2 regions of the Streptomyces sp. HSW2009 genome follow, and region 2 is predicted to be linked to the other one. Evidence: riboswitches for the same ligand, from Rfam matches in the RefSeq annotation. Region 2 holds a riboswitch; the other holds the start of a gene.
The links. A riboswitch is a leader RNA that binds a small molecule or an ion and turns the genes downstream of it on or off. The one in region 2 is predicted to bind cobalamin.

Region 1 (3,809 bases), on a different contig from region 2:
CTCCTTCCAGTGCGCGGGGCACGCGGCGCGGTTCCACGCCATCGTGGACCAGGGCATGGTCATCTCCTCGGGGCTGCTGACGTCGACGGGGGCGAGGGTGGCGAGGTCGAGGGCCTCGGCGTGCCGGGCGAAGACCCGCTCCACGTAGCGGTGTCCGGTGTCGGCGCCGATCACCAGGTGCAGCCGGTCCGGGTCGCGGCGCGCGGCGTCGGTGGCGGCCAGGTAGCCGGCGCCGGTGGACAGACCGGCGAAGACGGCGTGCTCGCGCAGCAGCGCAACGGCCCCGGACAGGGCGTGCACGAAGTCCATCCAGTGCAGGGCGTCGTAGAGGTGGTGGCGCACGTTGTCGAAGACGATGGAGGAGCCGATCCCGGCGATGATGGCCTCCGGGTCGTGGTGGTCCTGACTGCCGAAGGTGACGCTGCCGAACGGCTGCACCCCCACCAGCCGCACGCTGGGGTCGGTGCGCCGCAGATGGGTCACCAGCCCGCCGGTGGAGGCGCCCGAGCCGACGCCGCCGACCACGGTCAGCGGCCGGCCGGCCAGCGTGTCGGCCAACTCGGCGGCGACCGCGTCCGCGATCTCCCGGTAGCCCAGGTAGTGGATGTCGTCGTGGTACTGGCGCATCCAGTGCACGTCCGGGTGGTCGGCGAGGATCTCGCGCACCCGGCGCACCCGCAGTTGCTGGTCGAGCTTGAGGTTCTCGGACGGCTTCACCTGCTCCACGGTGGCGCCCAGCACCTCCAACTGGGCGAGCGTGGTGGCGTCGACGGTGGTGGAGGCGACGATGTGGCAGTGCATGCCGTAGCGGTGGCAGGCGAGCGCGAGGGCGTGCGCGTAGATGCCGCTCGAACTGTCGATGAGCGTCTGGCCCGGGCGCACCACGCCCCGGTCCAACAGGTCACGGACGGCGCCGAGCGCCGAGTAGATCTTCATCGACTCGAAGCGGAGCAGCACCATGCCGTCGGTGAGGCGGATCAGATCGGGGACCTTCAGGGCATCGGCGATGTGGGGGTGGATCACCCGTAGCCTCCTTGGGCGAATGAGCACTGGTGGCCGAGCGAACGGAAGAAGGCGGAGAGTTCGGACTTGACGTCGCTGGCCGGGCGGTCGGCGAAGAGGTAGCCGACCAGCGAGCCGGTGTGGGCGACGAAGACGCCGTCGGCCCCGAACCGCTCGCGGTGCCCGAGCACGCTGGCGAACGTCTGCTTGGGCAGCGCCTCCTGGGAGAGCACCGCACTGGTGGTGGCGGCCCGGGCGACGACGGCCGGGTCGCCGGTGTCGAATCCCTTCAACAGGTCGGTCAGACACCGCTCGTACTCCTCGCCGCGCCGCCGGTAGTGGCGCAGCAGCAGCGCGGTGACCGCGCCGGTGTCCACGGTGCCCGGCTCGGTGACGAACGCGGTGTGGAAGCCGATGGCGGTGCCGAGGGTGCGCACCACCCGGTGCCGGGCGCTCAGGTGCAGCGCGAACTCGTCCAGGAAGACGCTGTCGGCCCGCTCGATCGCGGCCAGGATGCCGAGCACCACCTGCTGGTCGTACGGCAGCGTGAAGAGCCGGAACAGACAGCGCAAGGTGGCCACGACATCGGCGGTCGAACTCGCCATGCCGACGCCGATGCGCAGGTCGGAGTGGGTGCTCCAGTGCCCGGGCGGCAGTTGGAGGTCGAACCGGTCGAGGAACAGCCGCACCGCCGTCGCCGCCTTCGCCCCCAGCGGCAGCGGACCCGGCGGTCCTGCGCCCGGTGTGAAGTACACCCAGGAGTGCCGGTCCACCGGGAAGGAGACCAGGGCGATGTCGGGCGTCGGACCGGCGCGCAGCGGGCCCTGGTAGAGCTCGCCGAGGGTGCCGTGGCAGACGCCGGCGGCGATGGCCGGAACCGGGGCCATGATGGGGGCGCCGGGCGGGGGCGCGGGCGCTGTGCGCGGGGGTGGCGCGGGTGCGCCGGACGGAGCCGAGGGCGCGGGCGGTGCGCCGGGGAGCGCGGGTGCCGCGGCCGGGGCCGTGATGGGGGCGGGCGTCGTGTCCGGAAGCGCGGTGGGTGCGCCGGTGGGGGTACGGGGACGATGCGCCGATCGGCCCGGTTGCGGAACTCCGTGGCCAGCCATGCGTCCTCCCTCGTCATCCCGTGCCCCGAGCGATGACGGGGGAGGGGCGAGGGCGAAGCGCGGGGGTGAGGCCCCGCGCAGCCACCTGTACCGCCGACCCAGTCCACGAGGCCACCGTGCACGCACCACGTGCACCACGCACGTGAGCAGCGGCAGGTCTTCGGACTCATGGGGCCTGCCGGACTTCCGACGGACAGCTACCGGCCACCGCTCCCGGCCCGCCACTGCGGGTCGGACGTCGATGGCGTGAGCTCCCACTCACCGTTGCGGGACAGTCCCGGATTCACACCGGGTTCCCTCTTGCGTCACGCCACTGGTGGATGGCGTGAACCAACTGCGCCTATCAGCGTAGGGGCGCCGCTCCGCAGGGGACAGAGCGAGTTCGCCCGTTGTCCTGATGTAGCGGTGTTGTCCTGATGCAGACGGTAGCTGGAGTGAATCTTGTGGGTGACACTGCTTGGTTGGCGAGGGAGGGGAGTGGCACGTGTGAGTGGTGTGGCGATCGGGACAGCGTGGTGAGTGGGCCGGGGGCCGGGTGGGGCTGTGCGTGCCGTACGGGGCGGGGCCTGCGTGGTGCGGAGCGGTGTGGTGCTGATCCGGCGTGGCCTGGCGCGGTGTGGTCCGGCGTGAAGTGGCGTGGCGCCGCGGTGCGGTACGGCGTGGTGCGGTTTGGTCCGGCGTGGTGCGATGCGGCGTGGTGCGGTTCGGCCCGGCCCACCGACTGCCGTCCGCTGCCCACCGCCCGACTGCCCGCCGCTTGCTTGCCGCCCGACTGTCGACCGCCCGCCGTCCCCAGCTGTCGACCACGGCCCGCCGCCCGACTGCCTGCTGCCCACCCGCTGCCCACCGCTCACCACCCGTCGTCCGCAGGGCTCCCGGCCGGCTATCGCCCCGGCGCGATCATGGTGGGGCCGGTACGACCGTCGTGACCGGCGCGGATGGAGGTACCCCGTGGAACACCCCGTGGACATCAGGACCCGCGTCTCCGCGTACGCGATCGTCGTGGAGGCCGACCGGCTGCTGCTGACCCGGCTCTCCGCCGCCTCGCCGGTCTTCGCGCCCGGGCTGTGGCACCTGCCGGGCGGCGGCATCGACCCCGGCGAGCAGCCGGCCCAGGCGCTGGCCCGCGAACTCCACGAGGAGAGCGGCCGTACGCCACGCGCCGTCCGGCTAGTGGACGCCAAGAGCTACACCGCTCACCGCAACGGCACGCACTGGCACCTGACCGGCCTCTTCTACGCGGTGGACCTCGCCCCGGGCACGCTACGGGTCACCGAGACGGACGGCGCGACCAGCGCGGTCGACTGGCACCGGATCGCGGACCTGACCCCGGAGCTGCTGTCCCCGGCCGCGATCGACGCACTGGAGCTGCTGCCGCGGGCGGCCGGTTGGCGCACGGGGTTGCCGACGGACTGACGGCCCGGGGCGCCGACGGGGTGGCGGGCTGACGCGGTCCGGGGGCTGACGAGGTGACGGGCTGACGGTCCGGGGTGCCGCCGGGGCGCGGCGGGATGCGGCGGGGCGCCTCGCTCCGCCTCACCCCCCGCCCCGACCCGCCGGCGCCCCGATCCGCCGGTGCCCCGGCCCGTGGCGCCCCCGCGCCATCGGCGCCCCGGCGCCTACTTGCACTCGGTCGTGCGCTTGAGGTCCGTGAGCCAGACCGTCAGCGACTGGGTCAGCTCGGCCCGTAGCCCCTGCGGG
Region 2 (3,809 bases):
GCGCCCGCCGCCCGCAGATCGGCCAGCACCTCCGCGTACACCGGCAGCACCCGGTCGAGCAGCGTCAGCGGGTCGAAGTCGGCCGCCACCCCCGGCGCCGGCTTGGCCAGCAGCAGATAGGTGACGGGCCCCACCAGTACCGGCCGGGCTGCCAGGTCGAGCGCGAGGGCTTCCTTCAACTCGCCGACCTGCTTGGTCGAGTTGGCGGAGAAGGCCGTCCCTGGCCCCAACTCCGGCACCAGGTAGTGGTAGTTGGTGTCGAACCACTTCGTCATCTCCAGCGGCGCCACCTGCTGGGTGCCGCGGGCCATGGCGAAGTAGCCGTCCAGCGGATGGGCCGCGACGGACGCCCGGTGCCGCTCGGGGACCGCGCCGAGCATGACGGTGGTGTCCAGGACATGGTCGTAGTACGAGAAGTCGCCGGTGGGCACCTCGTGGATGCCGGCTGCGGCGAGTTGGCGCCAGGTGTCGGCGCGGAGTTCGGCGGCGGTGGCCGCGAGGGCGTCGGCGTCGACCCGGCCCCGCCAGTAACCCTCGACCGCCTTCTTCAACTCCCGGCCCTGCCCCTGCCGGGGGTAGCCGTACACGGTGGCCCGTGCTGCCGCGGCTGCGGACTTCGCTGTCACGGAGATCTCCTTCGCGAGATGAATCCCTGAGGTCTCGGCGGACCGAGCGGGCGAAGGAGTGAACAGCCGGGTGGCCGCGCCTGCGCCACGACAGCGCAACCGCCCACCCGGTGGGCACGCCGACCTTCCCGCGAGGTCACCGAAACAACCGCGCACGGTGGCCCGGGCGCGGGCAGCGGGCAGGTCTTCGGACTCGCGGGCGCGTCCCTGACGTACGAGACACCTACTGGCCGTCGCTTCCCAGGCCACCTGGACCCAGTGCGTATGACGACTGTCGTTCCCACTCACCGCTGCGGGGCAGTCCCGGATTCCCACCGGGTTCCCTCTTACGACGCGTCCCGCCTGGCGGACGGGGCGAACCTGCTGCGCCAGTCAGCCTAACCGCAGACGCCGACCGGTGGGGTGGGTGGCCCAGCCGGTGTGGGTGAGGTGGGTCACCTGTGGTGAGGCGTTGGCCGGAGCGCCGGACCGGCACGCCCTGCCGCGCCGGACGTTGGCCGCCCGGGCTGCGCGGCAGCCCCGTACCGACCCGTCGTACCCGGTGTCCGAGCAGGTCAGCGCCGTACGCCGGGGCAGCGGGCGGGGCGCGACAGCCTGGCGCGGCGCGCCAGGCGCGGGCCGCTCGGAGCTGGGCCACCGGGTGGGCCGCCTGGGTGAGCCGCCTGGGTCAGCCGGTCGGCAACTGGGGGAGTGGGGGTGGACTTACTTGGACGTCCAACTATATGTTCGTGAACAAGGCCCGCGGTGTCAGGGAAGCCGGTGCGATTCCGGCGCGGTCCCGCCACTGTGACCGGGGAGTGCGTGCTCAAGCAGGTGGAACGCCACTGACGGACCCGTCCGTCGGGAAGGCGGAGTGCGCGCGCTGATCCGGGAGTCAGGATACCGGCCGCGGGATGGTCCGTGTTTCCACGAGGATGGAGCAGACACGCATGGCACCGGTCGCTACCCATGACCCAGGCGAATCGGCGGAACGCACGGCGTAGACACGCCACTTCCTGACGTTCCGTGACGGCTCTTCGGCCTTCGCGTCCCACGGCACCCGACCCCGCACACCCATCCGGTGGCGGTCGGCCGGCCTGCCGTGCCATCCCGGTTCCCACCTGAGGAGAGCACCTCCCATGGTCCACGAACTCACCCATTTCATCGGCGGCAAGCGCACCCCCGGCACCTCCGGCCTGTTCGCCGACGTCCACGACCCCAACACCGGCACCGTGCAGTCCCGCGTCCCACTGGCCGGGCGTACGGAGACCGAAACAGCCATCGCCGACGCCGAACAGGCACAGCGCGTCTGGGGCGAATGGAACCCGCAGCGGCGCGCCCGCGTCCTGCTCAAGTTCCTCCAACTCGTCGACGCGGAACGCGACTCGCTCGCCCGCACCCTCTCCGCCGAACACGGCAAGACCGTCGCCGACGCCCACGGTGACCTCCAACGCGGCCTGGACGTCGTAGAGTTCGCTGCCGGAATCCCCCACCTGCTCAAGGGCGAGTTCACCGACAACGCGGGCAGCGGCATCGACGTGCACTCGCTGCGCTCGCCACTGGGCGTGGTGGCCGGCATCACTCCGTTCAACTTCCCCGCCATGATTCCGCTGTGGAAGGCGGCGCCAGCCATCGCCTGCGGCAACGCCTTCATCCTCAAACCGTCCGAACGCGACCCGTCCGTACCACTGCGGCTCGCCGAACTCTTCCACGAGGCAGGACTGCCGGCCGGCGTCCTCAACGTCGTCAACGGCGGCGAAGAAGCGGTGACCACCCTCCTTGAAGACCCCCGGGTGCAGGCGCTCGGCTTCGTCGGCTCCAGCCCGATCGCCGCCCACGTCTACGCCACCGCCGCCGCCCACGGCAAGCGCGCCCAGTGCTTCGGCGGCGCCAAGAACCACCTGATCGTGATGCCCGACGCCGACCTCGACCAGGCCGTCGACGCCCTGATCGGCGCCGGATACGGTTCGGCAGGCGAACGCTGCATGGCGATCGCGGTCGCCGTACCGGTGGGGGAACGGACCGCCGACGCCCTCGTCGCCCGCCTCAAGGAACGCATCGCCGCCCTGCGCATCGGCCGCTCCGACGACCCCGAGGCCGACTTCGGCCCGCTGGTCAGCCGGGACGCGCTCGACCGGGTCCGTCGCTATGTGGACATCGGCGTCGGAGAAGGAGCCGAACTCATCGTGGACGGGCGGGACTTCACCCTCCCCGGCCACGAGAACGGGTTCTTCGCCGGCGCCACCCTCTTCGACCGGGTCAGCCCGCGCATGCGGATCTACCATGAGGAGATCTTCGGGCCCGTCCTCACCGTGGTGCGCGCTGCCGACTACGCCGAGGCGCTGCGGCTCCCCAGCGAGCACCCGTACGGCAACGGCGTCGCGATCTTCACCCGTGACGGGGACACCGCACGCGACTTCACCCGCCGCGTGAACACCGGCATGGTCGGCGTCAACGTGCCGATCCCGGTCCCCGTCGCCTACCACACCTTCGGCGGCTGGAAGCGCTCCGGCTTCGGCGACCTCGGCCAGCACGGGCCCGACTCCATCCGCTTCTACACCCGCACCAAGACCGTCACCTCGCGCTGGCCATCCGGGGCCAAGGAAGGCGCGAACTTCACGATCCCGACGATGGGATGAGCGGCGTGGACGGCACCCTCACCAAGGACCAACTCGCCCTAGCAGAAGTGACCTTGGACTTCGCCGAGGAACACCTCACCCCGCACGCCCTGGCCTGGGACCGCGACAAGCACTTTCCCTTCGACGTACTCCGCAAGGCAGCCGCCGTCGGCCTCGCCGGCGCGTACGTACGCGAGGAATGGGGCGGCTCGGCGCTCAGCCGCGCCGACGGCGTCCTGGTTTTCGAGGCCCTGGCCAGCGGCTGCCCTTCCATCGCCGGCTACCTGTCGATCCACAACATGGTCGGCTGGATGATCGACCGGTACGGCGACGACACCCAGCGCGCCCGCTGGCTGCCGGACCTGTGCACCGCCGAGGCGCTGGGCAGCTACTGCCTGACCGAGCCGGCGGCCGGCTCGGACGCCGCGGCGCTCACCACCCGGGCCACCCGCGAGGGCGACCACTACGTGCTGACCGGCGTCAAACAGTTCATCTCCGGGGCCGGCGCCAGCCACCTCTACCTCGTCATGGCCCGCACCGGCGCCTCCGGACCCGGCGGCGTCTCCGCCTTCGTGGTCGAACGGGG

Region 1: linked by a shared signal. The riboswitch ahead of AAHZ94_RS10130 (GHMP family kinase ATP-binding protein) and the one ahead of AAHZ94_RS07750 (CoA-acylating methylmalonate-semialdehyde dehydrogenase) in region 2 are both predicted to bind cobalamin.

Annotation. Positions count from the first base shown of each region.
Region 1 covers NZ_JBEHZD010000090.1:11,947-15,755, reverse strand. Annotated here, with positions in the region: gene AAHZ94_RS10135 (cysteine synthase family protein) at 1-1,023, opposite strand, end outside; gene AAHZ94_RS10130 (GHMP family kinase ATP-binding protein) at 1,020-1,889, opposite strand; cobalamin riboswitch at 2,243-2,459, opposite strand; gene AAHZ94_RS10125 (NUDIX hydrolase) at 3,060-3,524, shown strand; gene AAHZ94_RS10120 (SRPBCC family protein) at 3,728-3,809, opposite strand, start outside.
Region 2 covers NZ_JBEHZD010000062.1:3,682-7,490, reverse strand. Annotated here, with positions in the region: gene metE (5-methyltetrahydropteroyltriglutamate--homocysteine S-methyltransferase) at 1-626, opposite strand, end outside; cobalamin riboswitch at 800-992, opposite strand; cobalamin riboswitch at 1,352-1,531, shown strand; gene AAHZ94_RS07750 (CoA-acylating methylmalonate-semialdehyde dehydrogenase) at 1,745-3,244, shown strand; gene AAHZ94_RS07745 (acyl-CoA dehydrogenase family protein) at 3,241-3,809, shown strand, end outside.